2 regions of the Pseudoalteromonas sp. SR43-7 genome follow, and region 2 is predicted to be linked to the other one. Evidence: predicted binding sites of a transcription regulator. Region 2 holds the regulator's gene; the other holds the start of a gene.

Region 1 (4,815 bases), on a different contig from region 2:
GCCATCTCAAAATTTGCTGTAGAAGGCATGATGCAAACATGGGCATGTGAAGTAGGCAAAACGAATATTCGTATAAACTGTATTAATCCAGGCGCTACTCGCACTTCTATGCGCGCTGCTGCATACCCAGGAGAAGATAGAGACGCGCTTGCTACACCAGAAGATTTAATGCCAACCTACTTATACTTGATGAGCGATGATTCTAGTAAAGTGAATGGCGAATCGTTAGATGCTCAAGTAAAAAAGTAATTTAGAGTCTAAAAAATTTATACAACACACATTAAAAAAGCCGCTATTAGCGGCTTTTTTGTGTGCAATAAATAACTAATTTATTATTTACGTTTGGTAGGCTTAACACGTTGATTGTGTTTTTTAACTGCTTTGCGGATCTGGTTGATTTTAGCGCGTTTATCTTTGCGTTTTTCAGGCATAACAGAAAGCTTAGTTTGTGTCTCGCGCCCTAATTTAACGGTTTTGCGTAAGTAGTTTACTGTTTCTAAATCATACTCCATCCAACCACCTTGTGGCACGCGCTTATCAAGCTCTAGTTTACCATAACGAATACGAATAAGACGAGATACTTCCGCATCTTGAGACTGCCATAAACGACGTACTTCACGGTTACGTCCTTCATTTAACGTTACGTTAAACCAGCGGTTAACGCCTTCGCCACCCATAGGGGTTACAGTCGTGAATTTGGCTGGACCATCTTCAAGCTCAACACCACGTAGTAAGTTTTTAACCGTTTCATTGGTTACTTCACCAAATACACGCGCAGAGTATTCACGCTCTACTTCATAGCTTGGGTGCATCAAGCGGTTAGCTAATTCACCATCATTAGTAAAGAGCATCAAACCCGAAGTATTAACGTCTAATCGGCCAACCGCAATCCAACGCTCACCATCAATACGAGGAAGTCGGTCAAATACTGTACGACGCCCTTCTGGATCTTTACGTGTGCTTAACTCACCTTCGGGTTTGTTATACATAATCACACGACAGATTCTATCTGCTTTTTCTTCAATCTTTACAGTGTGCCCGTCAACACGAATCAAATCGGTTTCTTCAACACGGTCTCCTAACTTTGCCACTTTACCGTTTACACTAACGCGGTTTGCATCAATGTATTTTTCCATTTCACGGCGTGAGCCTACGCCTGCACGGGCTAAGACTTTTTGTAACTTTTCACCTTGTATAATACTCATTCGGATGGTTCTCTCACAGAAGGATCGCTCAATAACTGGTTAATTTTACTTTGCTGCTCTGTTGGCAGCGCAGGTAAGTTTTCAAGTCCAGTTAACGAAAAATAATCTAAAAATTGTTTAGTAGTTGCATATAAAGCCGGCTTACCCGGAACCTCTTTATGCCCTACCACTTTAACCCAATCTCTTTCGAGTAGGGTTTTAATAATATTCGAACCCGTAGTAACACCCCTTACTTGCTCAATTTCACCGCGCGTAATGGGCTGCCTATATGCAATAAGTGATAATGTTTCCAGTAAAGCACGTGAGTATTTTGGTGCGCGTTCTTGCCACAAGTTATTTAACCAAGGGCTTAAACTACTACATGCCTGAAAACGATACCCACTACCAACTTCAACTAAGCGAATACCACGAGTTTGAAAATGTTCTTGTATTGTATCTATTGCGTCGTTTATTCGCGCCATAGAAATAGCTAAATCTATTAATACAGTATCTTTAAGGTGGCGTTTACTAACAGGCTTATCTGCAACAAAAATAGCTGCTTCAATGATCTCAACTAGTTGTTCATCACTAATTCGCCGACCCGCCATACACACTCTTAACAAATAAAAATACACAGCCATCTATTATGACAGAACAACACCAAACTAGGAAAATATATCTACTAAATAACTAGATTTTAAATACAAAAAAGCCAGTGATTATCACTGGCTTCTAATTTACTCTTTAAAACAACAAATATTAGCTGTGTTTAATGGCTTCTAATGCATCATCTTCAGCTACTGCGTTACCGTATTTTTTAATGTAACCCATAAACTCGCTTTTACTGATGCGCTTATCTTGGTTTTTATCCATGTAACCAAAGTGATTTGAAATATCATCATCGTTACCTTCAACTACCGAAATATAGCCATTACTGTCGTTATCTAAGCTTGAAAAGCTGCTTTCAATTTTATCGAATTTAGCGATTTCAGCTTTAAATGCCGACTCACTTACTTCAGAATCAGTGGCTACTTTACCATTGTTTAACTTCATGTAAGTGTTGAATTCTTTGCGGCTAATTTCGTTATCCATATTGGTATCAATATTTGAAAAATGGCCCCAAATGCTATCGTCATCAGCTTCAACTTTTGAGATGTAGCCATCGCTGTCATTATCTAAACTTGCAAAGTCACTGTCTATTTTTTCAAGACCCTGATTAGATGAACAAGCCGCTAGGCTTAATGATGCTAAAATAGTGGCTGCTAATGTTAACTTTTTCATAAGACGTATCCTTCGTAATTAATTAAATGTCACTTTAACTAATACAAATCCAATGCCAATAATAGTTAACTTATAAGAATCAACAACTTAATCTTGGTTGGTGCATTTATTGAACAGTTTCAACAAGTTAAGCTTGCAAGCTTTGCAAACAACCTTGTAATTTTTGCAAAAAAATACCCGGTAAAAAACCAGGTATCTCAATTTTAGTTATATAGTTCAGCTAATAATTAGATTGCTGCGTTTTGGTAGCGTTTAACAAACTCAGTAACGTTTTGACCATTACATTTTAATGAGTTTAAGTTACCAATTTTTTGGCGAACAGGTGCTAAACCTTGTTTTAAAGCCGTCATACATAATTGAGTTTCTTGTTGAGCATCTTTTGCAAATACTTCTACTTTCTCAACTGATGCGTTGCTTAATGCCGTTTTTTTAGCAATATCGCGAATATCTTCACCATTACATAAAATGCTTTTAGAAAAACGAGATAAGTAAACACCGTGCTGAGCAGCTTCTTTACGAGCAACACTAAAGCCTTCGTTTGCGCTTAGTACACATAACTTAGACTCAATTTTATTATCTTGACTGAAGTAAGTATTGCTTTGTGCTGAAGCAGTTGCAGATGCTAATAAAGCAGTAGCTAAAAGTAGTTGTGTTTTCATGAGAGATCCTATTTGAACGAGCTAAACAAGTGAATTTCGCGCATTATATATTCAATAAAGTTAAGTTCAATTGAATTTTTTATTTATTTAAAAAATTAATACTGCATTTACAATGTTTAAACTTTACTCACCAATTGATCAACATTTGTGCAGCTATTTTCTCATTTCAGTCATGTTATGTACGCGTATTTACTGATACAATTTAATTCATTAAATAGATCCAATTTTAAGGTAAATTTTATGAAAGTGATTTCTTTCAATATCAATGGTCTGCGTGCTCGTCTCCACCAATTACAAGCAATTATCGACAAACATCAACCAGACGTTATTGGCTTGCAAGAGATTAAAGTTCATGACGAAGCATTCCCACTAGAAGATGTACAAAAAATGGGATATCACGTCTACTTTCATGGCCAAAAAGCCCATTATGGCGTAGCTATGTTATGCAAAAAAGAGCCTAAATCGGTCTTAAAAGGCTTTGCTACCGATACAGAGGAATCGCAAAAACGCATGATAAGCGTCACTGTTGAACAAGATAACGGTCGCGACCTTACAGTCATGAATGGCTATTTCCCACAAGGTGATAATATTAACCACGAAACTAAATTTCCTTATAAACGACAATTTTATAAAGATTTAATGACACACCTTGAAACCAACCACACCCCTGATCAAGACGTCATTGTTATGGGCGATATCAACATATCACCCACCGATTTAGATATTGGTATTGGCGAAGTTAATGCAAAGCGTTGGTTAAAAACGGGTAAATGTTCTTTCCAACCGGTAGAGCGTGAATGGCTTGCAACATTACTTAATTGGGGCTTTAAAGACACCTTTAGAGAACAAAACCCAGAAACAGACGATCAATATTCGTGGTTTGACTATCGCTCTAAAGGGTTTGTAGATAACCGAGGGCTTCGAATAGATGTAGTACTTGCAACTAATGAGCTTGCAGCACGCTGTATAGATACTGGTATTGACTACGAACTGCGCGGTATTGAAAAACCCTCAGATCATGCCCCTATATGGTCAACATTTAAGTAATTACTATGCTCAGCATAACAATACAAGGACTACTTTGGGCCCTTGTAATTATTATTGCCCTACTAAGCTTTGATAAAAAAACATATAAAACATTGCTTAATACGCCAGCCCGTCAAACTGGAGTTCTTGCATGTGCGTTAGTGTTTGCAGTGCTTTGGCGAATAAAAGCAGGAATTTTAACGGGCCTTGATTTACACATACTAGGTGTTACCGCCGCTACATTAATTTTAGGCTGGCGATTAACGATTTTAAGTAGCCTACTTGCCTCAGCGCTACTAACTGCATTTGGTCAAATTGAACTTGAACTGTTACCAGTACAACTGCTTATTGGTGCGTTTATTCCTATTTTACTAAGCTACCTTGGCTTTATAATTAGTTACCAGTATTTACCTCGTCATTTTTTTGTTTATATATTTGTTTGTGCGTTTATAACTGCAGGGTTTATAGCCTGTATAAAAATAAGCCTAGGTGCTCTATTTTACTTAGCTATAGGGCAATACAATTGGCAAGAACTTGCAGATAACTACGTTTATTTAAGTGCCATAATTTGGTTTCCTGAAGCAATGCTCAACGGCATGGCTATAACAATTATGATCACCTATCGCCCGCATTGGGTAAAAACTTTTTACGATAAGGACTACCTA
Region 2 (4,815 bases):
ACATGCCTGTTATGGAGTTAGTAGGCTTTGCCGTTGCAGTAAATGATGCCCACCCACTTATTAAGCGTTTGTCACATTATGTAACGCAAATGCCTGGTGGTTTTGGTGCAGTGAGAGAACTCACCGATTTGCTCATGCTTGAAAATGGTAAAGCATTGACTACACAAGGCACTAGTTCATGAATGCAGCGCGCATAATATTAAGCGTTTTATTCATTAGCTGTATGGTTTGGCTTTGGTACCCTTATTTTACACAAACAAATATTGTGCCTCAGGCTGAGCCTGAAGTTGTTGCTAAGCCTGATTACATAGCTATTGAGCTCAAACAGACAGCCTATGATGAGCAAGGTAAAATTAGCCACAAAGTCACTGCGGCTAAAATGGAGCTATACCAGCAATTAGGTTTCACGTTTTTCGAAAAACCCATTTTTACTTTATATAACGAACAACAAACGTGGCAAATAAATGCAGACGAAGCAACATTATACGAAGATAAACAATTAATTTTAGAAGGTAATGTGGTTGCCAAAAATTTAACCGATAACGCCATGATAGACAAAATCAATGCTGATAATATTCAGGTTGATATAAAGTTATTAACAATGCGTTCGGAGCAACCCGTCATTATCACTGGACCCAATTTAAAAATCACCGGTAAAGGCCTAGAAGCCGACTTAAAAACCGAAGTGATAAAACTAATTAACCATACGCGAACCATATATTATGACCAATAAAATATTAAAATCACTTATAATTCCTACACTTATACTAGCGTTTAATAGTAGTGCTGCAGAACAAAACACGCAACCTGCTGCCAATCAAATTTCAATAAGTGCCGACAAGCAAGAAGGTCAATTAAAAGCTAATGTCGGGATTTTTGAGAAAAACGTTGAGATTATTCACGGTAATCGCCGCATTACAGCCGATCGCCTCGAAGTGCACAAACGTGATGAACTTGGTGATAATAAACAATTATTAATTGCCACAGGTAGCCCTGCGCACTTTGAAGAAAAGCAATCAGACGGCACGACTATGAGCGCCAGTGCTGACGAAGTACGTTATGATGTATCTAAGCGTTTTTTAACGCTTGTTGGTAATGCACAAGTATCGCAAGCCGGACAAAAAATAAATGCTAAAAGCATTACCTACGACATAGAGCAGCAGCTCATCAGTGCCGAAAAAGATGAAAACTCAACTGACCGCGTTCACACAATTTTAGTACCGATCGAAACTAAAAAAAGTAAAAAAGGCGATAAAGGTCAACCATGAGCACATTAAAAGCAGAACTATTGGCAAAAAGCTATAAAGGTCGTGAAGTTGTAAAAAACGTCGGCCTTGAAGTACAAGCTGGCAGTATAGTTGGCTTACTTGGCCCTAACGGTGCTGGTAAAACAACGACTTTTTATATGATTGTAGGGCTTGTTCCTAGCGACAAAGGTAAAATATCTATTGATGATAACGATATTACTCTTTTACCTATGCATAGTCGTGCTAGATTAGGCATAGGCTACTTACCGCAAGAGTCATCAATTTTTAGAAAGCTGACTGTTTATCAAAACTTAATGGCCATTTTAGAAACGCGCAAAGAACTAAATAAACAAGCCAGAGAAGACACGCTCAATAACTTATTAGATGAATTTAGCATACAACACATTCGTGATAGCCAAGGTATGGCATTATCGGGTGGAGAACGTCGTCGTGTAGAAATAGCACGAGCGCTGGCAGCAGATCCTAAATTTATACTACTGGATGAACCGTTTGCCGGTGTTGACCCTATTTCGGTATTAGATATAAAGAAAATAATAGAACATCTTAAAAATCGTGGGATTGGTGTATTAATTACCGACCATAACGTAAGAGAGACCCTTGATGTTTGTGAAAAAGCCTACATTGTTTCTCATGGGGAGCTGATTGCATCAGGTACTCCAGAACACGTATTAAATGATAAAACTGTACGCGATGTTTACTTAGGCGAGCAATTTAGGCTGTAACATTTACGCCATGTCTTTAAGCATCTGCTAGTATTAATTATAACAACATAAAAGGATTGTTAGAGATACATGAGGCAATCACTACAGCTGCGCATGGGCCAGCAACTTACAATGACTCCACAGTTGCAACAAGCTATTCGTTTGTTGCAACTCAGTACATTGGATCTCCAGCAAGAAATACAAGAAGCTCTCGACAGTAATCCACTTTTAGAGGTTGAAGAGGCAGACTATTCTGAAGACGCTGCTGGTAAAAACGAGCAAAAAGCTGATACCGATGACATAACTGTTAGCGCATCTGCTGATGATGCTCCGAGCGAATATGAACAAGATACTGGTGAAGCACTTGCAAAAGACACGCTAAGTGACGACATGGCTATGGATGTTAGTTGGGATGAGTACATGAGTGCCGCTCCTGCAGCATCATCAGGTCCAATGCCTGAAGACGAATCAATATACCAAGGCGCCTCTACTGAAACGCTCCATGAGTATTTAATGTGGCAATTACAACTAACGCCATTTAGCCCTACCGATGAAGCCATCGCTATTGCGATTGTAGAGGCCGTCGATGATTCAGGTATTTTAACTCTCAGTTGCGAAGAAATTTTAGAAAGCTTTAATCAAGAAAACGAAGATGATAACGAAGTTGAACTTGATGAAATTGAAGCGGTATTAAAACGCATCCAACTGTTTGATCCTGTTGGTATTGCTGCACGTAGTTTACAAGAGTGTTTGTGTATTCAGCTTAATCAATTTGATAAAGAAACACCTTACATTAATGAAACGAAAATGATTTTAACCGAGCATATTGATCTATTAGCAGCTCGCGACTATCGTACATTAATGAAAAAAACTAAGCTTAAAGAAGAAGAGCTTAAAGAAGTAATGACACTAATACATACTCTCAACCCAAAACCTGCTGATACTATTGTAAGGGAAGAATCTGAGTATGTTATTCCTGATGTGTCAGTTAAAAAAATTAAAGGCCGCTGGGTTGTCGAATTAAACCCAGATAGCATGCCTAAAATTCGTGTTAATAGCCAATACGCGGCAATGTCTCGCACTGTAAAATCAAGTGGCGACAGCCAGTTTATTCGCTCACATTTACAAGAAGCTAAGTGGTTTATTAAAAGCTTAGAAAGTAGAAACGACACGCTATTAAAAGTTACTAATTGTATTGTTAAGCAACAACAAGGCTTTTTTGAACATGGTCCTGAAGCCATGAAACCAATGGTTTTAAATGATGTCGCTGAAATGGTAGAAATGCACGAATCGACAATTTCGCGCGTGACTACTCAAAAGTACATGCATACACCCCGTGGTATATTTGAGCTTAAATACTTTTTCTCAAGCCATGTAAGTACTGAAAACGGTGGTGAATGTTCATCTACAGCAATACGTGCGCTTATCCGAAAATTAATCGCAGCAGAAAACTCAGCAAAACCATTGAGTGATAGCAAAATAGCGGATATATTGGCTGAGCAAGGAATTAAAGTAGCGAGACGTACAATCGCAAAATACCGCGAATCTCTTGCTATTCCACCGTCAAATCAGCGTAAAAGTCTGATTTAAGACGCTAAACTAAGAGGGTAATGCTTATGCAACTAAACTTAACTGGTCGTCACGTAGAATTAACCGATTCACTAAGAGACTATATTAATACTAAATTTGCGAAGCTTGAAAGACACTCTGATCATATTAATAATGTTCATGTCATTCTCGATGTAGAAAAATTAAATCAAAAAGCAGAAGCCACAATACACGTAAGCGGTGCTGAGCTATTTGCCTCTACAGAACATCAAGATATGTATGCCGCTATTGACTCGTTGATCGACAAGCTCGATCGCCAAGTAATCAAACACAAAGAGAAGCTTGCTCGCCACTAATATGATGAAATTAAGTTCACTTATATGCCAGGACTGCAGCAAAGCTGCGGTCCTTTTTAATAGCAAAAAAAGAATTTTAGAGTTCATTAGCGAACTTGCTCACGACAAACTTCCGTATTTACCGCAACAAGATATTCTTAATGCTTTAATGAGCAGAGAGAAATTAGGTAGTACAGGTATAGGGCGTGGCATTGCTATTCCTCATGGAAGAATGAGCGGTGCAGAAGAGCCTTTGGCTTTAGTGCTCGTTAGCGAAACTCCAATAAACTTTGATGCAATCGATAACCGCCCTGTTGATATTTTTGTCGCACTCATCGTACCAGATGGCGATAACCAGCAGCACTTAAAGACTCTAGCAACCATTGCTGATAAACTAAACAACAAAGATTTTTGTAAACAGTTACGCAGTGCAAAATCTGATACTGAGCTTTACCAAGTTATTGTCGAACAATCATAGTTTTATAAAGGGTGTTAAATGGAGTTAATTATCATAAGCGGCCGTTCTGGTTCTGGAAAGTCGGTTGCTTTGCGCGTTGTAGAAGATTTAGGTTATTATTGCGTTGATAATATTCCAGTAAACCTACTACCTTCATTAGTTCGCAGTGTGTCTGATAGCTACGATAAAATTGCTGTTAGCATAGATGTGCGCAACATCCCTAAAGAACAAGATGAATTTAACGATATTCTTGAATACTTACCAGGCTTTGCAAACCCTACGTTATTTTATTTAGATAGCGACGATCAGACATTGATCAAACGCTTTTCTGAAACACGCAGATTACACCCACTATCAATAGACTCATTGCCGCTTGATTTAGCCATCAAAAAAGAAAAAGAATTACTTGATGTATTAACCACTCGCGCCGACTTTATGATAGATACGACTGATTTAAGTGTTCATCAACTCGCTGAATCTATTCGTGAAAAGATTTTAGGTAAAAA

The links. The regulator sigma-54, encoded in region 2, starts transcription at its own class of promoters, with help from an activator protein. The targets are predictions, from matches to a motif close to GTTGGCACGNNNNTNGNNT.
Region 1: a site for sigma-54 is predicted at 2,507-2,525, ahead of H5087_RS12305 (EF-hand domain-containing protein). Genes of this name have one in related genera too.

The regions. Positions count from the first base shown of each region.
Region 1 covers NZ_JACJDY010000015.1:13,309-18,123, forward strand. The annotation lists gene H5087_RS12290 (YciK family oxidoreductase) at 1-249, shown strand, start outside; gene rluB (23S rRNA pseudouridine(2605) synthase RluB) at 333-1,205, opposite strand; gene scpB (SMC-Scp complex subunit ScpB) at 1,202-1,792, opposite strand; gene H5087_RS12305 (EF-hand domain-containing protein) at 1,944-2,465, opposite strand; gene H5087_RS12310 (exonuclease III) at 2,693-3,124, opposite strand; gene xthA (exodeoxyribonuclease III) at 3,365-4,171, shown strand; gene H5087_RS12320 (energy-coupling factor ABC transporter permease) at 4,177-4,815, shown strand, end outside.
Region 2 covers NZ_JACJDY010000002.1:86,685-91,499, forward strand. The annotation lists gene kdsC (3-deoxy-manno-octulosonate-8-phosphatase KdsC) at 1-182, shown strand, start outside; gene lptC (LPS export ABC transporter periplasmic protein LptC) at 179-733, shown strand; gene lptA (lipopolysaccharide transport periplasmic protein LptA) at 723-1,268, shown strand; gene lptB (LPS export ABC transporter ATP-binding protein) at 1,265-1,990, shown strand; gene H5087_RS01740 (RNA polymerase factor sigma-54) at 2,060-3,559, shown strand; gene hpf (ribosome hibernation promoting factor) at 3,586-3,873, shown strand; gene ptsN (PTS IIA-like nitrogen regulatory protein PtsN) at 3,878-4,330, shown strand; gene rapZ (RNase adapter RapZ) at 4,349-4,815, shown strand, end outside.